4 regions of the Streptomyces sp. NPDC002144 genome follow, and region 2 is predicted to be linked to each of the others. Evidence: riboswitches for the same ligand, from Rfam matches in the RefSeq annotation. Region 2 holds a riboswitch; each other region holds the start of a gene.
The links. A riboswitch is a leader RNA that binds a small molecule or an ion and turns the genes downstream of it on or off. The one in region 2 is predicted to bind cyclic di-AMP.
Positions count from the first base shown of each region.

Region 1: another riboswitch for cyclic di-AMP. It lies ahead of ACWCQ1_RS24665 (NlpC/P60 family protein); the one in region 2 lies ahead of ACWCQ1_RS38740 (M23 family metallopeptidase).
Region 3: another riboswitch for cyclic di-AMP. It lies ahead of ACWCQ1_RS40900 (M23 family metallopeptidase); the one in region 2 lies ahead of ACWCQ1_RS38740 (M23 family metallopeptidase).
Region 4: another riboswitch for cyclic di-AMP. It lies ahead of ACWCQ1_RS43680 (NlpC/P60 family protein); the one in region 2 lies ahead of ACWCQ1_RS38740 (M23 family metallopeptidase).

Region 1 is NZ_JBSFDB010000016.1:159,899-165,600, forward strand. Features, by position in the region: gene ACWCQ1_RS24660 (SDR family NAD(P)-dependent oxidoreductase) at 1-290, opposite strand, end outside; gene ACWCQ1_RS24665 (NlpC/P60 family protein) at 379-2,037, opposite strand; cyclic di-AMP (ydaO/yuaA leader) riboswitch at 2,046-2,211, opposite strand; gene ACWCQ1_RS24670 (DUF5997 family protein) at 2,404-2,808, opposite strand; gene ACWCQ1_RS24675 (LysR family substrate-binding domain-containing protein) at 2,867-3,643, shown strand; gene ACWCQ1_RS24680 (TfoX/Sxy family protein) at 3,651-3,983, opposite strand; gene ACWCQ1_RS24685 (ATP-binding protein) at 4,746-5,702, shown strand, end outside.
Region 2 is NZ_JBSFDB010000037.1:21,445-27,146, forward strand. Features, by position in the region: gene ACWCQ1_RS38730 (PrsW family intramembrane metalloprotease) at 1-202, shown strand, start outside; gene ACWCQ1_RS38735 (aldo/keto reductase) at 731-1,675, opposite strand; gene ACWCQ1_RS38740 (M23 family metallopeptidase) at 1,773-2,795, opposite strand; cyclic di-AMP (ydaO/yuaA leader) riboswitch at 2,808-2,964, opposite strand; tRNA gene ACWCQ1_RS38745 (tRNA-Met) at 3,210-3,283, opposite strand; gene ACWCQ1_RS38750 (dihydrofolate reductase family protein) at 3,362-4,492, opposite strand; gene ACWCQ1_RS38755 (MarR family winged helix-turn-helix transcriptional regulator) at 4,589-5,101, shown strand; gene ACWCQ1_RS38760 (GTP cyclohydrolase II) at 5,229-5,702, shown strand, end outside.
Region 3 is NZ_JBSFDB010000044.1:5,355-11,056, forward strand. Features, by position in the region: gene ACWCQ1_RS40895 (GntR family transcriptional regulator) at 24-716, opposite strand; gene ACWCQ1_RS40900 (M23 family metallopeptidase) at 905-1,678, opposite strand; cyclic di-AMP (ydaO/yuaA leader) riboswitch at 1,691-1,855, opposite strand; gene ACWCQ1_RS40905 (M16 family metallopeptidase) at 2,079-3,467, opposite strand; gene ACWCQ1_RS40910 (M16 family metallopeptidase) at 3,464-4,858, opposite strand; gene ACWCQ1_RS40915 (DNA gyrase/topoisomerase IV subunit A) at 5,177-5,702, shown strand, end outside.
Region 4 is NZ_JBSFDB010000054.1:42,480-48,181, reverse strand. Features, by position in the region: gene ACWCQ1_RS43690 (M23 family metallopeptidase) at 1-530, shown strand, start outside; gene pcrA (DNA helicase PcrA) at 582-3,068, opposite strand; cyclic di-AMP (ydaO/yuaA leader) riboswitch at 3,310-3,481, shown strand; gene ACWCQ1_RS43680 (NlpC/P60 family protein) at 3,490-4,644, shown strand; gene ACWCQ1_RS43675 (tellurite resistance/C4-dicarboxylate transporter family protein) at 5,204-5,702, shown strand, end outside.

The DNA of each region.
Region 1 (5,702 bases), on a different contig from region 2:
AAGTCCTCCGGCCGTACCTCACCGAGCCGTTCGCGCCGGATGACGCCCGCGTTGTTCACCAGACCGTGGATCTCGCCGTACGACTCCTTCAACTCCGCGGCCAGCGCGGCCCAGTCGCTCTCCCTGCTGACGTCCAGCCGCCGCACGTCACCCTGCGGTCGCACGTCCGTGGCCACCACCCGGGCGCCGGCCCGGGTCAGCGCCTCCACCTCGGCGGCGCCCTGGCCGCCCGCGGCCCCGGTGACGACGACGGTCTTCCCGGCCAGTCGCCCCTCGTACTGATCACTCATGCAGCCATCCTTCACCGGCGAGGCAGCGTCAGCGGCCGAAGAGGCCGCCCACGGTTCGTGGACGGCCTCCTCGGTGAAGCGTGTGCTGCTAGGCGGGGCGCACCGCTATGCGGATCGCGGCCTCGCCGGCGTAGTGGACCGACTCCTCGCGGATCACCGCGCCCGGTCCGGGGGCGTGGATCATCAGACCGTTGCCGGTGTAGAGGCCGACGTGGCTGAAGTTGTCGTTGAAGAAGATCAGGTCACCGGGACGGCTCTCGGCGAGCGGGACCACCGTGCCGGTGCTCGCCTGCTCGTGCGTGGACCGCGGCAGCGCGACCCCGGCGGCCCGCCAGGCGGCCTGGGTGAGCCCGGCGTTGTCGTACGACTCCGGTCCGACCGCGCCCCACAGGCAGGGCCTGCCGATCTGCGCCCGGGCGAAGGACACGGCCCGGTCCGCCTTGGTGCCGACCGCCGGCTCGGCGGGCGCCTCGGGCACCCCGGTGTCGAGGACCGACGGTTCCTGGAGCCGGCGCCACTGGTCCGACACGGGCAGGCTCGAGTCGACCGCGGCGGGCAGGTTCCACGCACCCGTGTCCATGACGGACTGCTGCTGCGGGGCCGCCTCGACGGTGGGCTGCTGGAAGCTCCACTGCGTGCCGGTGTCCAGGGCGGTCAACTGCTGCTGCGCCCCAGTGTCGGTGATGGACGGACCCATGTCGGGGACGGCCGGCTGCTGCGGGCCCCACGGTTCGCTCGCCGGCACGCCCGTGTCGAGCACGGACGGCTGCTGCAGCCGCCAGGCCTCCTCGGTCGCACGGCTCGCCTGGTCCGACCAGGGCGCCGGCACCGGCGCCAGAGCCGGCTGCGGCGCTGCCATGGTCATCGAGGGCATGACGGCCGACTGGGATGCCGTGGCCGCCGGGGACATGATGGTCGCCTGTGGCCCCGTGGCCGTCGGCGACATGATGGTCGACTGCGGTGTCATGGCCAGCGAGGGCATGACCGCCGTCTGCTCCGCCATGGGCGTCGGTGACATGACCGCCGACTGCGGTATGGACGTCTGCCGGGCCGTGTACCGGTACAGCAGCTCACTCGCCGCGGCGATCTTGCGCTGGCTCTGCTCCTTGGACGTACGCAGCGAGGCCTGCCGCGGCTCGCCGCCCGTCGCGCCCGCCGCCATGGCGGACTCCTGCCGCTGCGCCGGTACGGCGGGCAGCGCGGCCGTGCCGCCACCCGCGGTCAGCTCGGCGACCGGGCGGCGCGTTCCGCCCGCCGGCAGCTCGGCCACGGGCCGGCCGGGTGCCTCCAGTTCGAAGCCGGTCCGTGCCTCCGGGGAGCGCGCGGGCCGCGACGGGGCCGGGCGGGGGGAGGAGGTGCGCTGGGCGGGCATGCGGTCGGCCGGCAGGATCGCCGGGATCGTCGGCCCCAGCGAGGCGCGCGCCGCGTCGAACCACTGCCGGGTCACGTTGTCCAGATCGGGGTCCGAGCGCCTGCCGCCGCCCGCCGGTGCGCCGCGTCCTCGCGAGCCGGTCACCGTCGGGCGGGTGAAGTTCCACTGGCCGGTGTCGGACTCGGCCCGGTCGTAGAGGCTGCTCACCCGGTCCCGGACGGCCTCCCGGCTGGGGGCGTCCTCCCCGGCGAGGGGCACGGCGTCGGCGCTCTGCGAGAGCATGGCCACCGAGGTGAGGGCCGCCGCGGCGAGAGTGGAGTTGCGCATCCCGGGGAGGCCGGAGCCGCCCGTGCGCGATGGTCGATCCGGCGCCATGGGAGCCGTACTCCTTCCGTACTCCGCCTACCGAGTTAGCTGTCGGGTTCGGGCGGTCGTATCCGGAAGGCATGCCCTACGACCCTTGCCCGTGCGGGCAGTTGGGCCGATTCACCCCATGATTCGGTTGGGTCCCCGGCTCCGGTTCGACACCGGACTCGGCGGAGGCCACGCGTCCCGACGGGGTTCGCCGGAGGAACTCGAGTGGCCTGGACCCACGCTAGCCAACTTGTGCGGCTGGTGTGAAGGTTGAAGGGCAGAATGTCCGATACGCTTTTGTGACCTTCGTCGTGACGGGCCGTCAGATTCCGGTTTCGTGCACACAGCGGATCGGGAGCGTGACCGACCGTCGCGACGGCGGGTGCCTCAGGACCGCGGACCGTCCTCCTGGGCCGCCCGCTCGGCGTCGCGCTTCTTGATCCGCGCCGCCTCCTTGCGGACCTCCGCCTGGGTGGCCCGCTCCTTCACCAGCCACTCCGGCTGCTCCTGCTTGAGCGCCTCGATCTCCTCGGTGGTCAGCGGCTCGGTCACCCCGCCGCGCGCCAGCCCCGCGATGGAGACGCCCAGCTTCGCCGCGACCACCGGACGGGGGTGCGGCCCCTTGGCCCGCAGCTCGCGCAGCCACTCGGGCGGCTCGGCCTGGAGCTGGTCGAGCTGGGCGCGCGAGACGACACCCTCACGGAACTCGGCGGGGGTGGCCTCGAGGTACACACCCAGCTTCTTCGCCGCGGTCGCGGGCTTCATCGTCTGGGTGGTCTGGTGCGACTTCATGGGGTCCAGGGTATCGACCGGGTACGGGGCCCTCGACCACGGCCGGTAACCTGGCCAGGTGACAGGCTCGGAGACATCCCCCACGTTCCGGCTCGCGTACGTCCCGGGGACGACGCCCGCCAAGTGGGTGCGGATCTGGAACGAGCGGCTGCCCGGGATCCCGCTGCACCTCATCGCCGTACCGGCCGCCGAGGCGCCCGAGGTGCTGCGTGCGGGCGAGGCGGACGCGGGCCTGGTACGGCTGCCGGTCGACCGTGGGTTCTTCAGCGCGATCCCGCTGTACACCGAGACAACGGTGGTCGTGGTCCCCAAGGACCACGTGATCACGGCGGCCGACGAGGTGACGCTCGCCGATCTGGCCGACGAGGTGCTCTTCCACCCCCTCGACGACGTCTTCGGCTGGGACGCCCCTCCCGGTGAACCCGCCTTCGAGCGCCCCGCCACCACCGAGGACGCAGTGGAACTGGTCGCTGCGGGCGTCGGCCTCCTCGTCGTCCCCCAGTCCCTCGCCCGTCTGCACCACCGCAAGGACCTCACCTACCGCCCGGTCGTCGACGCCCCGCAGTCCGGTGTCGCCCTGTCCTGGCCCGAGGAAGCGACCACCGAACTGGTCGAGGACTTCATCGGCATCGTGCGCGGCCGCACGGTCAACAGCTCGCGCGGCCGCAAGCAGCAGCCCGAGGAGAAGCCAGGCCGGGAGGAGAAGCCGAGGCGGGAGGAGCAGCAGAAGTCCTCCGCCCACCGCAAGCCGGCCCCCGCCAAGCAGCCGGGCCGCACTCCCCGCGCGGGCGGCTCCAAGCCCGGCAGACGAGGCAGGCCCGGCCGCCGCTCGTAGGAACGTCTCACTTCGGCGGCAACCCCGCGGCGAAGGCGTACCCCTCGTCGATCCATGCGCCCAAGACCCCGTCGTCGGCGAGCGCGGACGGGTCGACGACGATCCAGCCACGCATCGGCCGCCCCGTCATGTCGAGGAGTCGCGCGCCCGGTCGGGCCAGCGCCGCGTCCGTGGCCTCCGGCCCCACACGGACCATCAGCCCCCCGGCGCCACTCGCGCTCACCGCCATGTTCCCGCGCAGCAGAAACGCGAGCCCCCCGAACATCCGCTTCTCGGTGATGTCCGGATCGGCCCCCAGATACCGCCGAATCCGCTCGGCCAACGCTTCGTCGTACGCCATGCCACGCCTCGCTCCGTGCTTCGACTCCCAGGATTCCAGGATGGCCCCGCACGCCTGTCCGGTTCAGCCGGAGGTGAGCCCCCGGCCGGAGTGTGGGCTCTCCTCACGTCGCGTCCGCGCGGACCGCACGGCGACGCCGAGACCGCGGCCACCGTGTCGCCGGCACGAGCCCGTGGCGACGAGGACACGCAGTGGGAATGACGGCCTTCGCGTCCGCGTCGGGGACAGGGCCACTGCCGCCCACAGGACATGCTGACACCTTGCCACCACGGCCCGGGCCCGCGCCCGGACCGTCGGCCCGCGCGCGGATCATGGGCCCGCCTCCGGATCGTCGGGCTGTGCCTGGGGCGTGGGGCTGTGCGTGGATCGTGGGGCTGTGCCTGGATCGTGGGGCCGCGCCTGGATCGTGGGGCTGTGCCTGGGGCGTGGGGCTGTGCCTGGGGCGTGGGGCTGTGCCTGGATCGTGGGGCTGTGCCTGGATCGTGGGGCTGTGCCTGGGCCGTGGGGCCGCCCCCGGACCGTGGGCCTCCCTCCGGATCGTCGGGCCGCCCCCGGACCGTGGGCCCGCCTCCGGATCGTCGGGCCGCCCCCGGACCGCCCTGCCGCGCCCGGACCGCCAGCCCGCCTCCGGATCATCGGCCCGCCCTCGGACCGTCGGCCCGCCCCCGGACCGTCGGCCCGCTCCCGCCCATCCCCGCCCATGGGCCCGCCCCCCGCCCGAGAGCCGTACCGGTATCGGTGGTCGGTGGCAGAATCGAGCGGGTGGACCGGGGGATCCTCGAGCGTGAGGCCGAGCTGACGCGACTGGCCGAGGCCGCAGGTGAGGCGGCGGACGGTGCCGGCTCGGTGGCGCTCGTCTTCGGTGAGGCCGGCATCGGCAAGTCCAGCCTGGTCAGAGCCCTTCCGGAGCGGTTGCCCGAGGAGGCGCGGATCCTGGTCGGACAGTGCGACGACCTCGCCACCCGCCGGCCCCTGGGCCCGTTCCGTGACCTCGTCGGCAGCGTCGGCGCCGAGCTGGCCCGCGCCGTCACCGAGGGCGGCGATCGTCCCCGCGTCTACGAGGCCCTGCGCGCCGAGCTCGCCGTGACTCCGCATCCCGCCGTACTGGTCGTCGAGGACGTGCACTGGGCCGACGAGGCGTCCCTGGACGCCCTGCGCTTCCTGGTCCGGCGCATGGAACGGCTCCCCGCGCTGCTCGTCCTCACCTACCGCGACGACGAGCTGGGCCGCGGCCACCCCCTGCGCCACCTCCTCGGGCAGGTCTCCCGCGCGCCCCGGGTGCACCGGCTGCCCCTGGCCCGGCTGTCCCTCGACGCGGTCCGCACGCTCAGCGCGACCGCCGAGCTGGACGCCGCCCAGGTGTACGAAGTGACCTCCGGCAACCCCTTCTTCGTCGCCGAGGTCGTCGCGGCGGGTGGCACCGGGGGTGTGCCGCCGACGGTCGTGGACGCCGTGCTCGCCCGGATGCGGGGCCTGGACGCCGCCACCGTGGACGCGCTGGAGCAGCTCGCCGTGGTCCCCTCGGCTGTCGAACGGCCCCTGGTGGACGCCCTGTTGGCCGATGGCGTGACCGTACTCGCCGAGGCCGAGCAGCGCGGGCTGCTCGCGGTGACGCCGGAACGGGTGGCGTTCCGGCACGAGCTGATCCGCCGCGCGGTCGCCGACTCCGTGCCGACAGCGCGCCGTATCGACCTCAACCGCACCGTCCTCGCGGCCCTG
Region 2 (5,702 bases):
GGCGGGGGTCGATTTCGTCGTACGGGAGCGGGAGTTGCTGGCCGAGCTGTGGCGCCTGCGGGACGTCGCCCGGCCGGCCCTGGACCACGCGGCCCGGGCGACGGCCCCCCCGGTCCCGGTGGCCGCCCCGCCCTGGCCGCTGTACGGCACGTACGGCCATCCGGCGGCCCCATATCCCGCGTACAACCCGTACCAGTCGTAAGGCCACGGCAGCCTCAGCACGCCGTCCCCCGCCACGGTGACCGAGCGCCATGGCGGCGGACCAAAAAGGCCGGCAGTGAGCGGAGACCGCAGCTGCGGAAAGCTGGCAGGCCGCGGCAGGCTCGGCACCACCGGCCCCCGCCACGGAGCGCCGTGGCGGGGGAGAGGCCGGCAGTGAGTGGAGGCCGCTGCTACAGAAAGGCGCCGGTGAGGGGAGGCCGCGGCAGGAAGAGGCCGGTGAAGGACCAAGCCGACGGCAGAAGGAGCCGACAGCAGGTCAGGCGGAGGCATCGATCAGCAACAGGCCGACCGGCGGCGAGGATCAAGCCAAGGCCTCCGCCACCGACGCCCGCTCGGAATCCCCCAGGCCGAAGCCTCCACCAAGCGGGCGGACACCGGCACCCTCAGACCGAAGCCCCTTACCAACCGGGCCGCCCCAGGCGTCCTCAGGCCGAATCCCCCGCCAACCGGTCCGACCCCGGCACCCCTGAGACCGACGCCCCCACCAAGCCGGCCCACCCCGGCACCCTCAGGCCGACGCCTCCGTCAAGCGGCTGATCTCGGGGTCCGTCAGCGTCACGTCCGCCACTGCCAGGAGGGCCGGGAGCTGGTCCAGCGTGCGGGCGCTGGCGATGGGGGCCACCACCGTGGGCTGGGCCGCGAGCCAGGCCAGGGCGATCGTGGGGATCGGGGCGTCGTGGGCCTCGGCGATCTCGTCGAGGGCCTTGAGGACCCGCTGGCCGCGCTCCGTCTCCAGGTGCTTGGCGGCGCCGCCCGCGCGAGGGCTGTCGACCGTCGTGCCGGGGCGGTACTTGCCGGTGAGGAAGCCGGCCGCCAGGGCGTAGTAGGGGACGGCGGCGAGGCCGTAGCGCGCGGAGAGGTCCTGCAGCGGCCCCTCGTAGGTGTCGCGGGAGACCAGGTTGTAGTGCGGCTGCAGCGCCACGTACTTGGCGAGGCCCTCCCGGTCGGAGAACTCCAGGGACGCCGCGAGCCGTTCGGTGGAGATGTTGGACGCGCCGATCGCCCGCACCTTGCCCGCCGTCACCAGCTCGTCGAGCGCCCCGATGATCTCCTCGACGGGAATCTCCGGCTTGTCGAAGTGCGTGTAGTACAGGTCGATGTAGTCCGTGTCGAGGCGGCGCAGCGAGGCGTCGGCGGCGGCCTTGATGTTGGCGGCGGACAGCCCCTGGTACTCGGGGTGCTGGCTCACCTTGGTCGCGATGACGACGTCGGACCGGTTGCCGCGGGCCCTGACCCACTTGCCGATGATCGTCTCGGACTCGCCGCCCTGGTTGCCGGGGACCCAGGCGGAGTAGCCGTCGGCGGTGTCGAGGAAGTTGCCGCCCGCGGCCGCGTAGGCGTCGAGGACGGCGAAGGACGTGGCCTCGTCGGCGGTCCAGCCGAAGACGTTGCCACCGAGGGAGAGCGGGAAGACCTCGAGGTCGGAGGAGCCGAGTTTGCGCAGAGAAGTCATGTGTATGGTCAACGCCCGCCCCGGAGACTCCTCTTCCGGAACGGCCGCAAACTTCCCGTAAACAATCGGAGGCGGCCGTTCCGGGGCGGTGCCGCTGTCAGGGGTTGAGGCCCCTGCTGCGCAGCCAGGTCATCGGGTCGATGCCGGTGGCCTGCCCGTTCGGGTGGACCTCGAGGTGCAGGTGCGGGCCGGTCACGTTGCCCGTGGCGCCGATCCGGCCGATGACGTCACCGGTGGCGACCTTCTGGCCGACGCTGACGCTGATCGAGGACTGGTGGCAGAACCACAGCTCGGTGCCGTCGTCGAGGGTGAGGATCGTGCGGTAGCCGTACGACCCCGCCCAGCCGGCCTCCGTGATGGTGCCGGAGTGGATGGCCTTGATGAGCGTGCCCGTCGGCGCGGCGAAGTCGAGGCCCGTGTGGTAACCGGAGGACCACATGGAGCCGGCCTGACCGAAGGTGCCGGTGATGGTGTAGGAGACGACCGGCAGCTTGTACTGCTTGGCGAGTTCGGCGAGCTTGGCGTCCTCGGCCGCCTTCTTGGCCGCCGCCTCCGCCTTCTCCTTGGCGGCCTGCGCCTTGGCCGCCGCGTCCTTCTCCGCCTTGGCGGCCGCCTCGTCGATCTGCTTGGCGAGGGCCGCCTCGGTGGCCGACTGGGCCTTGCTGTCGAGCTGGACCTGCTGCGACTCGGCCTGCGCCATGATGCGGTCGCGCAGCGCCTCACCGGCGTCCCGGGCACCCTGCTCGGTGTCCTTGGTGCTCACCCCGACGGCGCTGAGCGCGGTCGCGGAGCCCTTGGGGGCATCGGAGCCGGCGTCGAACACATGGGCGACGGAGGTCAGGTCGGGCAGGGAGATGGACACCGGCGGCTTGCCGGTGTTGGCGCTGGCCATGCCGCCCGCGCCGACGGCGGCTATGACACCGACGCCGAGAACCGTGGAGCTGCGGGCGAGTCCCCCGCCGCGCTGCCTGGAGACACGGTGCCGGCCGCGCACCGGGCGGATGGACTCCTCGGTGGGGTTCCACTCCTCCCACTGGCCCTCGTCGTCACTGGGGCCGAAGCCGAAGGGCCGGGTGCCCGGCACGAACGGGGCTGCCGGGGCAGGCGGGTTGGACGCCACGTGGGCGTGCTCCTTTCCTTCCTTCTCGCCTACCGGGTTAGCTGACGGGTTCGGAGCAGGAAGGTCTCCTACGCGCGTAAACCTGCCGTGGGTCCACGGCGGTCTCCGCGCGATTCACCCCAGGGTGGTGGTTCCCCGGTTCCCTTGCGGGATTCGGCGCGTGCGCACGGAGCCGCCTCTTGTGACGGCTGGGACGACCGCGCTGCGTTATCGAACGTTAATAGACTCGGGGTGGGGTTTCCAAGCAGTTCGGCTTGATCATTAAACGTTTTTGGCGCGGACGATCGGGCCATGACCGGTGAAAATCGGGCGAGTTGACCTTGTCTCAGGCTCTGCACAGGGAGTGACGGCCAGGGAAGCGGGAAACACCGAGGGCCGGAATCCAGTCACTGGATTCCGGCCCTCGGCCTTCAGTAGCGGGGACAGGATTTGAACCTGCGACCTCTGGGTTATGAGCCCAGCGAGCTACCGAGCTGCTCCACCCCGCGTCGTTGTGTAACCAGCATACGCCATCCGCGGGACGCTCAGCACCAGGGTTTCCGTCCGCCCCCGCTCCACCTGCGTTTTCAGCCCGGCAGATGGGCGTTCGGCGCCTTGGCCCGCTCCTCGTACTCGGGCAGGACGACCACCTCGACGCCCCGCGACGCCAGCAGACCGCTGCCGTCGGCGGCCTCCACGAACGTGTCCGGCTCCCGCCACGCGGTCACCACCCGCCGTACCCCCGCCTCCAGGATCAGCCGGGCGCACGGCTTGGGACGGGACGCGCGGTGGGCGCAGGGCTCCAGGCTGCTGTAGACCGTCGCGGTCGCGAGCCTCGGATCGGCCGGGTCGAGTTTCGCCAGGGCCGCCTCCTCCGCGTGGACCACGGGGTCGCCGGCCTCGCGGGAGTGGCCGCGGGCCAGCTCCGTGCCGTCGTCGGCGACGACCACGGCGCCGACGCTGAACGCGGTCCGCGAGGGCGGGCACTGGGCCGCCAGGTCGCAGGCGAGGCGGAGCCAGTGGTGGTCGGCGGCGGAGGCCAGCGGGCCGGTGCCGGGGGCGGTGGGCTCGTAGCGCATGAGGACCACGTCCTCGATCCGCCGGCTCTCCACCAGCCTGAGCCGTCCGCCCTGGTAGCCGCCCGGGCCGAAGAGGCGGGGCGCGTCGGGGTCGCCCACGAACAGGGGGGCGAGCACCAGCTGGAGCTCGTCCGCGAGCCCCTGCTGGAGCAGCTGGGTGTGGATGCGGCCGCCGCCCTCGACCATGAGCCGCCGCACACCCCGGACCTCGTGCAGATGCTCCAGCAGCCGACGCCAGTCGAGGTCGGGCCCGAGCGGGACGATGTCGGCGGCGATCCCGAGCGCGCGGGCCCGTTCGCCCCCCTTGTCGGTCGTGTAGACGACCTTGTCGCCGCCCGTGTGCCAGAACCTCGCCGCCGGATCCAGCTCGCCCGAGCCGCTGACGGTGACCTTGAGCGGGTACTCGGGCCGGCCCGAGGCGACACGGGCGGCGCGGCGCTCGGGCGAGTTGACCAGCAGCCGCGGGTTGTCGGCGCGGATCGTGCCGGCGCCGACCAGGATGGCGTCGACGGAGGCCCGTACCTCGTCGACGCGGTCGAAGTCGGCCGGGGACGACAGCAGCAGGCGCTCGGGTCCGGTGTCGTCGAGGCAGCCGTCGAGGGAGACGGCGGCGGACAGCAGGACGTACGGGTGGGGCATCGACGCGCTCCCCGGCTCGTGGTGGACGGCACGCTCGGCGCAAGGCGCTGAACGGCCACTCTTGGTTCAAGTTTGAAACAAACCTACACTGGTGGCATGACGACTCGCTGGCTCACCCCGAAGGAGCAGCGCGCCTGGCGCGCGTACATCGCGGCGACGTTCCTCGTCGAGGACGCGATCGACCGGCAGCTCCAGCAGGACGCCGGCATGCCCCACCTGTACTACTCCATCCTGGCCAACCTCTCCGAGACCCCGGAGCGGCGGCTGCGCATGACCGACCTCGCGGAGCGGACGAAGATCACCCGCAGCCGGCTGACCTACGCCGTGGGCCGGCTGGAGAAGGACGGGCTGATCCGGCGCGAGAACTGCCGCTGGGACAAGCGCAGCAGCTTCGCCGTGCTGACCGACGAGGGCATGGACGTCCTGGAACGCACCGCCCCGGGACATGTGGACAACGTACGGTCCCTGCTGTTCGACCACCTCACCGAGGAGCAGGTCGAACAGCTCGAGGAGATCTGTACGGGGATCGTCCAGCGGCTCCAGGAGGACGAGCGCCCCACGACCGACGAGGTGCCCTGGCGCCGCCGGTCGTCGCCGTCCTGTTCATGACCGGTACGTGAAGCGCCGCACAATTCTGTTGCTTCAAATTTCAAGCATGAGGTAGGGTCGCCGACCGTGCACCTGTTTCAAATCTGAAGCAGACGCCGCCAGACTACGGACGACCCCGGAGACCCGCATGCCCGACTTCCCCGCCGCCACCGAGCGCGCCCGTGTCCGGGTGCCGCTGCGCTTCGCCGACGGCTACAGCGTCGACGCCGAACTGGTCACCTTCCACGGACTGACCGACGGCCAGGAGCACGTGGCCGTCGTCCTCGGCACCCCGGCCCCGGGCACGGTCCCGCTGGTCCGGCTGCACTCCGAGTGCCTGACCGGCGACGTCTTCGGCTCCGCCCGCTGCGACTGCGGCCCGCAACTGCGCGAGGCGGTCGAGCGGATAGCCGACCGGGGCGGGGTCCTGCTCTACCTGCGCCAGGAGGGCCGGGGCATCGGTCTCTACAACAAGCTCGACGCGTACGCCCTGCAGGACCAGGGTCTCGACACGTACGAGGCGAACGCGGCCCTGGGCCTGCCCGAGGACGCCCGCGACTACACGGCCGCCGCGCAGATGCTGCGGGCCCTGGGCGTCGAGGAGCTGGACCTGCTGTCCAAC
Region 3 (5,702 bases), on a different contig from region 2:
CCTCTTTGTATACGGCGTCCGTGTTAATGCCGCAGGCTCGGCATGTTTACGGCATGTTGCGAGTTCCTCACACCGTTCGCCCGCTCCTGGCTCCCGAATCGCAGCCGGTGCGCGGCGGTCGAGCGTTCGGTGTGCAGCGCCGTGACCGCCCGCGCGCGTTCGCCGTCGCCGCGCGCCACGGCGTCGACGATCGCCCCGTGCTCGGCCCAGGACTCCACCGGGTCGGCGGGCGCCTCCACGGCGTACATCCAGGCGATCTTGTGACGCAGCTGGGTCAGCGTCGAGGTCATGGCCTGGCTGCCGGAGGCCTGGGCGAGCGTCTCGTGGAACCAGCCGCCCAGGGAGCGCAGATCCTCGCTGTTGCCCCTCCTGGCCCGCTCCTGGCCCAGTCTGACCAGGCCGCGCAGCACCTTCAGATGGGCCTCGGTGCGGCGCTGGGCGGCCCGGGAGGCGCCGAGCGGCTCCAGCAGCAGGCGCATCTCCAGCAGGTCGGAGGCCTCCTGCTCGGTCGGTTCCGCGACGCACGCGCCCGCGTGCCGCCGGGTCACCACGAAGCCCTCGGCCTCCAGGGTGCGCAGGGCCTCGCGGACGGGGACGCGCGAGACGCCGTAGCGGCGGGCGAGGAGTTCCTCGGTGAGGCGGCTGCCGCGCTCGTAGACACCCGCGACGATGTCGTCCCGGATGGCCGTGCACACCGAGTGCGCCGGAATACGCATGTCCGACCTCCGCCTTAATCCCCGTGAAACGTCGACCATGGACGTGTGTCCAGTGACTCTATTGCAAAGGACGGGAATTTCCGACGGCGGGCCGGAATCCATGGATATTTTTTGGACAGCGGCACGACAGAAACGCGGAAAGCCCCGGCTCGGGGAGCCGGGGCTTCACGGGATCTCGCGATCCTCCGTCAGACGTTCACGCCGTGCGAGCGGAGGTAGGCGACGGGGTCGATGTCGGAGCCGTACTCCGGCGTCGTACGGGCCTCGAAGTGCAGGTGCGGCCCGGTGGTGTTGCCGGTCGAGCCGGACAGGCCGATCTGCTGGCCGGTGACGACCTTCTGGCCGACGGAGACGCCGATGGACGACAGGTGGCCGTACTGGGTGTACGTGCCGTCGTTCATCTTGATCACGATCTGGTTGCCGTACGCACCGCCCCAGCCGGTCTGCACGACGGTGCCGTAGCCGACGGCGTGCACGGCGGTGCCGGTCGCGGCGTGGAAGTCGATGCCGGTGTGGCTGCCCGAGGACCACAGGGAACTGCTGGCCTTGTAGCCCGTGGAGACGTACGAGTTGGAGATCGGGGCGACGAAGGTGTTGAGGCGCTTGCGCTCGGCCTCGCGGGCGGCGCGCTCCTTGGCCTCGCGGGCCTTCTTGGCCTCCGCCTCGGCCTTCTTGCGCGCGGCCTCCTCGGCCGCCTTCTTGCGGGCGGCCATCTCGGCGGCCTGCTTCTGCGCGTCGGCCTGCGCGTCGATCTTGGCGGCGATCGAGTCGCCGATGGTGATGACGGGGGTGAGACCGGTCTGCTCGACGGCGTCGGCCGCGTTGTCGGCGGCGAGCGCGGGGGCCGCGAGGGCGCCGATGACACCGGTGGTGGCGAGAGCCGCGACGCCGGCGGCCCGGGCGGTGGAGCGCTTGATCCGGCTGGGACGACGGTGCTTCCCGGCGGCGCACATGAACGCCATGTACAGGCTGTTCCTTTCCTTCCCTCTCGCCTACCGGGTTAGCTGACGGGTTCGGAGCAGGAAGGTCTCCTACGAGCACCCTCGCTGTGCGCGCGGGCGTCCGATTCACCCCAGGGACTGCGGTGGGTCCCCGGCTCCCCTGGCTCGCGCCGTACGGGGACTCGGCGATGACTGTCCGGTGCCGCGGGTGCGGCGCACTGCCTGACGGACAGCCCGGACGACGCTAAGCGGGGCCGCTTTCAATTCCCAAACGGATCAGGGTGTTTGTAGCGCATCCCACAGGGCAAACGGCCCACTCTCCTTCAAATTTCCTTCAATTGCCGTCAAGGTTCTTCAATTCGGACATAAGAGGGCCCTGGTGACGCTTCCGTCACCAGGGCCCCGCCACGCACGCGTGCCGCTACTCGGCGGACACCACGGTCACTTCACCGATGTTCAGGGCCTCCACGGGGCCCTTGATCTGCGCCGCGTCCCCGACCAGGACGGTCACCAACCGGTCGACGGGGAAGGCGTTCACGACCGCCGCGGTGGCCTCGACGGTGCCGGTCGCGGCGAGCTGCTGGTACAGCGTCGCCTGGTAGTCGTCCGGCAGATGCTGCTCGACCTGGTCGGCCAGCGTGCTCGCGACGGCCGCCGCCGTCTCGTACTTCAGCGGCGCCACCCCGACGAGGTTCTGTACGGCGACGTCCCGCTCGGCGTCCGTGAGGCCGCCCTCGGCGAGCGTGCGCAGCACCTTCCAGAGGTCGTCGAGCGCCGGTCCGGTGTTCGGGGTGTCGACGGAGCCGCTGATGGCGAGCATCGACGCGCCCGTGCCGTCCGGGGCGGAGCGCAGGACCTGGCCGAAGGCCCGTACGCCGTAGGTGTAGCCCTTCTCCTCGCGCAGGACGCGGTCCAGGCGGGAGGTGAGGGTGCCGCCCAGGCAGTACGTGCCGAGGACCTGCGCGGGCCACACGCGGTCGTGCCGGTCGGGCCCGACGCGGCCGATCAGCAGCTGCGTCTGGACGGCGCCGGGACGGTCGACGATGACCACGCGCCCGGTGTCGTCGGCGGTCACCGGAGGCACGGGGCGGGGCTCGGCCCGGGAGCCCGTCCACGCCCCGAGGGTCTCGCCGAGCAGGGCGTCGAGGTCGATCCCGGTGAGGTCGCCGACGACCACCGCGGTGGCCGTCGCGGGCCGGACGTGACGGTCGTAGAAGGCGCGCACGGCCGCCGCGTCGATCTTCTCGACGGTGTCCTCGGTGCCCTGGCGCGGGCGCGACATGCGCGAGGCGGCCGGGAACAGCTCCTTGGAGAGCTCCTTGGCGGCGCGCCGGGAGGGGTTGGCCAGCTCGTGCGGGATCTCGTCGAGGCGGTTGCGGACCAGCCGCTCGACCTCGCTGTCGGCGAACGCGGGCGCCCTGAGGGCATCGGCGAGCAGACCGAGTGCCTTGGCCAGTCGGGAGGCCGGGACCTCCAGGCTGAGCCGGACGCCGGGGTGGTCGGCGTGCGCGTCGAGGGTGGCGCCGCAGCGCTCCAGTTCGGCGGCGAACTCCTCGGCGGAGTGCTTGTCGGTGCCTTCGGAGAAGGCGCGCGCCATGATCGTGGCGACGCCGTCGAAGCCGGCCGGCTCGGCCTCCAGGGGCGCGTCCAGCAGGACCTCCACGGCGACGACCTGCTGGCCGGGGCGGTGGCAGCGCAGCACGGTCAGGCCGTTGTCGAGCGCCCCGCGCGTGGGCGCCGGGAACGCCCAGGGCCGGGCCTCGCCCGCCTGGGGCTGCGGGTGGAACTCCATCGCGGCGAGCTCGGTCACTTGGCCGCCTCCTCGTTCTTGTCGCCGGCTTCGACGGTGGCCTCGGCCTCGGGGTCTTCGGGCGGATCGGCGTCCTCGGCGGCCTCCCCGGAGACCGGCTCGTACACGAGCACCGCGCGGTTGTCGGGGCGCAGGCGGGCCGCGGCGACCTCACGGACCTCCTCCGGGGTCACCTCCAGGACGCGCTTTACGGCGGTCAGGGCGAGCTGCGGGTCGCCGAACAGGACGGCGTAACGGCACAGTTCGTCGGCGCGGCCCGCGACCGTGCCGAGCCGGTCCAGCCACTCGCGCTCCAACTGGGCCTGGGCGCGCTCCATTTCCTCGGCCGTCGGGCCCTCCTCGGCGAACCGGGCGAGCTCCTCGTCGATGGCGGTCTCGATGACCGGGACCTCGACGTCCCCGGAGGTCTTCACGTCCAGCCAGCCCAGGGAGGGCGCCCCGGCGAGCCGCAGCAGCCCGAAGCCGGCCGCGACGGCCGTACGGTCGCGCCGTACCAGCCGGTTGTAGAGGCGGGAGGACTCGCCGCTGCCGAGGACGGTCAGTGCCACGTCGGCCGCGTCGCACGCGCGCGTGCCGTCGTGCGGCAGCCGGTAGGCGGCCATCAACGCGCGCGCGGGCACCTCCTCCTCGACGACCTCGCGCAGCTGCTCGCCGATCACGTCGGGCAGGGTGCCGTCCCGGGGGGCGGGCTTGCCGTCGTGGGAGGGGATGGAGCCGAAGTACTTCTCGACCCAGGCGAGCGTCTGCTCGGGGTCGATGTCGCCGACGACCGACAGCACGGCGTTGTTGGGCGCGTAGTACGTGCGGAAGAACGCGCGCGCGTCCTCCAGCGTCGCCGCGTCCAGGTCGGCCATCGAGCCGATCGGGGTGTGGTGGTAGGGGTGGCCCTCCGGGTAGGCGAGGGCGGTCAGCTTCTCGAAGGCGGTGCCGTACGGGACATTGTCGTAGCGCTGCCGGCGCTCGTTCTTCACGACGTCCCGCTGGTTCTCCATGGACTCGTCGTCCAGGGCGGCCAGCAGGGAGCCCATGCGGTCGGCCTCCAGCCAGAGGGCGAGCTCCAGCTGGTGGGCGGGCATGGTCTCGAAGTAGTTGGTGCGCTCGAAGCTGGTGGTGCCGTTGAGCGAGCCGCCGGCCCCCTGCACCAGCTCGAAGTGGCCGTTGCCCTTCACCTGGCCCGAGCCCTGGAACATCAGATGCTCGAAAAGGTGAGCAAGGCCGGTACGGCCCTTGACTTCGTGGCGCGAGCCGACGTCGTACCAGAGGCACACCGCCGCGACCGGGGTCAGGTGGTCCTCGGAGAGCACCACGCGCAGGCCGTTGGCCAGGCGGTGCTCGGTCGCTGTCAGGCCCCCGGTGCCTGCCTGGTCTGTGGCCGTGTGACCCATGGGCATGTACGTCCCTTCGATCGCCGATGCGGTGGCTGACACCGCGGTTTTGCTGCCGGTCCTGCCACTGTATGCAAGCGTGCGGAGCCGCGGCGAAGTTCCCGGACGACGTACGCCCACAGCGGATCGCGTAGCCTGCGGGCAGCCGCGCCCGATGGTGCCCGCACCGGCGGACCGGACCGCCCGCACCGGGTCCTGGCCCGCGTTGTCAGTGCAGCGGTCCACAATGGTGGCGTCAGATCCCGTTCATGCTTCAGCAAGCGTGAGCCGAAGGGGCCGTGAGCGACCCGTAGGCGAGCGACCAGAAAAGAGGAGCCGGCAGCGATGGCCCGCCGCAGCACGAAGACCCCGCCGCCCGACGACTCGTTCGAGGAGCGCATCCTCGACATCGACGTCGTCGACGAGATGCAGGGCTCCTTCCTCGAGTACGCGTACTCGGTCATCTACTCCCGCGCCCTGCCCGACGCCCGCGACGGCCTCAAGCCGGTGCACCGGCGCATCGTCTACCAGATGAACGAGATGGGCCTGCGCCCCGACCGCGGCTATGTGAAGTGCGCGCGCGTGGTCGGCGAGGTCATGGGCAAGCTGCACCCGCACGGCGACGCGTCGATCTACGACGCCCTGGTGCGCATGGCCCAGCCCTTCTCCATGCGCGTGCCGCTCGTCGACGGCCACGGCAACTTCGGCTCGCTGGGCAACGACGACCCGCCCGCCGCCATGCGGTACACCGAGTGCCGCCAGGCGCAGGCGACGAGCCTGATGACGGAGTCGATCGACGAGGACACGGTCGACTTCGCCCCGAACTACGACGGCCAGGAGCAGGAGCCGGTCGCCCTGCCCGCCGCCTTCC
Region 4 (5,702 bases), on a different contig from region 2:
GCCTGTCCGCCGGAGCCGACGACTTCGCCGACCGGGCCAGCCGGACGCAGGAGCGCATCGACCTCAAGGCGCAGCAGGAGGCCGAGAAGAAGAAGGCGGCCGCGGAGGCGGCCCGCAAGGAGCGGCTGCGCCCCAAGTACGTCCTGCCGGTCACCCAGCGGGGGCTCAGCGCCTACTTCGGCCAGGCCGGCGTCAACTGGATGTCCGTGCACACCGGCATCGACTTCCCCGTCTCCTACGGCACCACGGTGATGGCCGCGACCGACGGCACCGTGCGCACGCAGTGGAACAGCGCCTACGGCAACATGATGATCGTGACCGCGAAGGACGGCACGGAGACGTGGTACTGCCACCTCTCCAGCTACCGCGTCGCCTCCGGTACGACGGTGAAGGCCGGCGAGCCGATCGCGTACTCCGGGAACTCGGGCAACTCGACCGGCCCGCACCTGCACTTCGAGGTGCGCCCGGGCGGCGGAGCGCCGATAAACCCCCTGCCGTGGCTGCGCAGCCACGGACTGGACCCGACGTAAGCCGCCCAACTCTCCGACGAGCCCCCGCCCTTGGGACGGGGGCTCAGTGCGTCACAGCTTCTCGACCGGCGCGTAGCGCAGCAGCAGCCGCTTCGGCTTGGCGTCGCCGAAGTCGATCGTCGCCTCCGCGTTGCCGCCCGTGCCCTTCACGGCCACGACCGTGCCGAGCCCGAACTGGTCGTGGGTGACCCGGTCCCCGACCGCCAGCGACACCACCGGCTTCTCGGAGGTCCGGCTGGTGGCGAACCCGGGTACCCCCGACGCCGACGAGCGCGAGCGGGAGGACGACAGGGAGGCCGCGACGCCGGACGCAGGTCCCGAGGAGACGGGGGACGTGGCGCCCGTCCGCTTCCAGTCGACGTGCTGCGCCGGGATCTCCTCCAGGAAGCGGGAGGGGGGGTTGTACGACGGCTGCCCCCAGGCGCTGCGCAGCGCGGAGCGGGTCAGATACAGCCGTTCACGCGCGCGCGTGATGCCGACGTAGGCGAGCCGCCGCTCCTCCTCCAGCTCCTTGGTCTGGCCGAGGGCGCGCATGTGCGGGAAGACGCCGTCCTCCATGCCGGTGAGGAAGACCACCGGGAACTCCAGGCCCTTGGCGGTGTGCAGGGTCATCAGGGTGATGACTCCGGAGCCGTCCTCCTCCTCGTCCGGGATCTGGTCGGAGTCGGCGACCAGCGCGACCCGCTCCAGGAAGTCGGCGAGCCCCGGGGACTCCTCGCCCTCACCGGACTCCTGCTCGAACTCCAGGGCCACGGCCGCGAGTTCCTGGAGGTTCTCGATACGGGTCTCGTCCTGCGGGTCGGTGGAGGCCTGCAACTCGGCGAGGTAGCCGGTGCGTTCGAGCACCGCCTCCAGGACGGTCGCCGGGCCCGCGCCGGACTCGACGATCGTACGGAGGTCCTCCATCAGCGTGTTGAACTTCTTGACCGCGTTGGCGGAGCGCGCGGCCATGCCGTACGCCTCGTCGACGCGGCGTAGCGCCTGCGGGAAGCTGATCTTCTCGCGCTGCGAGAGGGCGTCGATCATCGCCTCGGCGCGCTCGCCGATGCCGCGCTTGGGGACGTTCAGGATGCGGCGCAACGGCACCGAGTCCTCGGGGTTGGCCAGCACGCGCAGATAGGCCAGGACGTCCCGGACCTCCTTGCGCTCGTAGAAGCGGACACCGCCGACGACCTTGTAGGGCAGGCCGACGCGGATGAAGACCTCTTCGAAGACACGGGACTGTGCGTTCGTCCGGTAGAAGACGGCGACGTCCCCGGCCTTCGCGTCACCCGCGTCGGTGAGACGGTCTATCTCGTCGGCGACGAACTGGGCCTCGTCGTGCTCGGTGTCGGCGACATAGCCCGTGATGCGCGCGCCCGCGCCGGCGTTGGTCCACAGGTTCTTGGGGCGGCGGGACTCGTTGCGCTCGATGACCGCGTTGGCCGCGGACAGGATCGTCTGGGTGGAGCGGTAGTTCTGCTCCAAGAGGATCGTCGTCGCGTCCGGGTAGTCCTCCTCGAACTGGAGGATGTTGCGGATCGTCGCCCCGCGGAAGGCGTAGATCGACTGGTCCGCGTCACCCACCACGCACAGCTCGGCGGGCGGGACGTCGTACTCGTTCGGCGGGACGTCGACGGGGTGCTCGCTCGTCCCCACCAGCTCGCGCACGAGCGCGTACTGGGCGTGGTTGGTGTCCTGGTACTCGTCGACCAGGACGTGCCGGAAACGGCGGCGGTAGTGCTCGGCGACGTCCGGGAAGGCGCGGAGCAGGTTGACCGTCGTCATGATCAGGTCGTCGAAGTCGAGGGCGTTCGCCTCGCGCAGCCGTGACTGGTAGAGGGCGTAGGCCTGGGCGAGGGTCTTCTCGAAGCCGTCGGTGGCCTGGGCGGCGAAGTCCTCCTCGTCGATCAGCTCGTTCTTCAGGTTGGAGATCTTGGCGCTGAAGGACTTCGGCGGGTAGCGCTTGGGGTCGAGGTCCAGGTCGCGGCAGACCAGGGCCATCAGGCGCTTGGAGTCGGCGGCGTCGTAGATCGAGAAGGAGGAGGTGAAGCCGAGCTTCTTGCTCTCCCTGCGCAGGATGCGCACGCACGCGCTGTGGAAGGTCATCACCCACATCGCGTTCGCGCGCGGGCCGACGAGCTGCTCGACGCGCTCCTTCATCTCACCGGCGGCCTTGTTGGTGAAGGTGATCGCCAGGACCTGGCCCGGGTGCACGTTCCGCTCGGCCAGGAGGTGGGCGATGCGGTGGGTGAGGACACGGGTCTTGCCGGAGCCGGCGCCGGCCACGATGAGCAGGGGGGCGCCATGGTGCACGACGGCCGCGCGCTGGTTCTCGTTCAGCCCGTCCAGCAGCGCCGCCGGGTCGATCGCCGGGCGGGGGGCGCCGTCGCGGTAGTAGGCGTCCCGGTCCGGCGGCACGTCGAACTTCCCGCCGAACAGGTCGTCCGGAACGGGCTCCGGTACGTGATCGTCCTCGGGCGGCGGCGGGGGTTCCTCCGCGTGCCCGCGAGGGGCCTGGAGGTCCGCCAGGAAGCTGTCGTCAAAGAGGCTGCTCATCGCTCTCCGAGTCTAGGGCGCCCCACTGACAGCCCGCGGCCGCCCTGAGAACATCGCCGGATCCCGATGCCCCGTACACGCTGCGTGGCGCGCCATCACCGCACGTGGCCGGGTGGGTGGGGCCGGTCGAAGGTCACGGAAATGTATCGGACAAATCGAACATCAACCTTCACACGGACCACACCAGTTGGCTACCGTTCGGGCAGGCCGTACGACCCCCACCGGCGAACCTCGCCGGGCCGTGCGGCCTCCGCCGAGTCCGGGGCGCCGCCGCGCAGCCGGAGCCGGGGACCCACGAGGACCTTGGGGTGAATCGGCCGGCCCCCCTTCCGGGGCCCGGGCCGTAGGGCAACCCTTCCGAACCACCCGCCCGAACCCGACAGCTAACCCGGTAGGCGGACGATGGAAGGAGTCGCCGGTCTTGGCGTCGCACCGCAAGACACGTCCCGCCGTTACGCGCGTAGCAGGCATACGCACCCCCGCTCTCGCCACGGCCGCCCTCACCTCCGTGGCCCTGCTCTCCCAGTCGGCCAACGCCGCCCCCTCGGCCGACGGCGGCCCCAGCCTCGAGGAAGTCGAGAAGAAGGTCGACGACCTGTACCGCCAGGCGGAGTCGGCCACCGAGAAGTACAACGCGGCCAAGGAGAAGACCACCAAGCAGCGCAGACGGGTCGACTCCCTGCTCAACGACGTCGCCAAGCGCGCCCAGAAGCTCAACGAGGAGCGCGAGAGGCTCGGTTCCTTCGCCGCCGCCCAGTACCGGACGGGTGCCGCCGCGCCCGACACGGCGACCTTCCTGCTCGCCGACTCCCCGCAGGACTACTTCGACCAGACGCAGCTGATGGGCCGGCTGACCGCCCGCCAGAAGAGCGAGGTCGACGACTACTTCACCGAGCAGTCCGCGACGATGAAGAAGCGTGAGGAGGCCTCCCGGAGCCTCGAGACGCTCAGCACGTCGCAGAACGATCTACAGACCGCCAAGGCCACGGTGCAGAAGAAGCTCTCCGACGCGCGCGAGCTGCTGTCGAAGCTGACGGCCGAGGAGAAGGCGCGGCTCGCGGCGATCGAGAAGAAGCAGCGGGAGGAGGCCGCGCGCAAGGCCGCGGAGCTGGCCCAGCAGCAGGCGGCGGCGCGGAAGGCCCAGGAGGGGACGACGTCCCAGGACGGCACCTCCTCCTCGGACACCGGCTCCACGGACACCACGGACTCCTCGTACGCCGCCAAGGCCGCGAAGGCGCTCGCGTTCGCCCGCGCGCAGATCGGCAAGCCGTATGTCTGGGGCGCCACCGGTCCCGGCTCCTACGACTGCTCCGGCCTCACCCAGGCCGCGTGGAAGGCCGCGGGCGTGGACCTCCCGCGCACCACCTACGACCAGGTGAACGCGGGCACCACCGTCTCCCTCGCCGACGCCCGGCCCGGCGACCTGATCTTCTTCTACGACGACATCAGCCACGTCGGCGTCTACATCGGCAACGGCATGATGATCCACGCCCCCAAGCCGGGCGCGTACGTCCGCGAGGAGTCCATCTACTACGCCGGCGAATCAATCATCCACAGCGTGGTACGCCCCGCGTGAGGCGATGACCGCGACGCACGAACGTCCTCGCGCGCCCCGGTCGGAACCGCCGGGCACACGCGGCCCTTGGCACGCCACCCGACGGTGGGATGCGCGGCGCGCGACGGTCCCCGAGCGCCCGTCGACCGAGCGCGCGGCAGGCGTGTGAGGCCGCTGCTCGCGCCGCACGGCGGTGGGATGAGCGGCGCGCGACGCTCTCTGAGCGCCCGTCGACCGAGCGCGCGGCAGGCGTGTGAGGCCGCTTCGAGCGCCACCCGGCGTTGGCATGCGGGCGCGTGACGGTCCCTGCGCGCCCGTCGACCGAGCGCCCGGCAGGCGTGCGAGGCCGCTTCGAGCGCCGCCCGGCCGTGGGGTGCGGGAGCGCGCAAACGGATGCGGGCGGTCGCCTGCCGTTGCGGTAGGCGTGGGGCGTTGTTTGTGTGCCGGTGTGCACAACCGCGCCTCGGCGCGTAGGCGTCGGTCTGCGCCCCTCTTCCGCTCCGCGCGCCCGCGCGTATTTCCTTCTGCCCGCGCGCGTGCCCTTCTCGGACTCCTGGCTGGCCTCCCTACCATCGGCCGCATGCCCGGCAGCAGCAGCCCCGTGCCCGACCGCTCCGCTCTCCTCGTCTGGTGGGCGCAGCGGCCGCCCGCGGCCGGGGCCGCCGTCATGGCGACCGGGATCCTGTCGGTCGGGCTTCAGCTGACGGGACACGAGACGGTGTCGCGGATCGCCCTCGTGCTGACCTGCGTTGGCTGGCTGGGCCTGGCGGCGGACTTCGCCGCGCGGCTGCTGTGGGACCGGGAGAGATGGCTGGCGGAGGCCGGGACGCCCGGGTCGCTCGCCGCCGTCGCAGCGACCACCGTGCTCGGCACCCGCTTCTCGGTCCTGGGATGGCACACCCTCGCGGAGGCGCTGCTCGCGCTGGCGGCCGTGCTGTGGCCGGTGCTGCTCGTGGACGTCGTACGGCACTGGCGGCGGCGCATGCCCGGCGCGGTGTTCCTGTGCTGCGTGGCCACCCAGGGGCTCGCCGTGCTCGGCGCCGTGCTCGCCGCCGCGGAGTCGACGGCGTGGCTCGCGC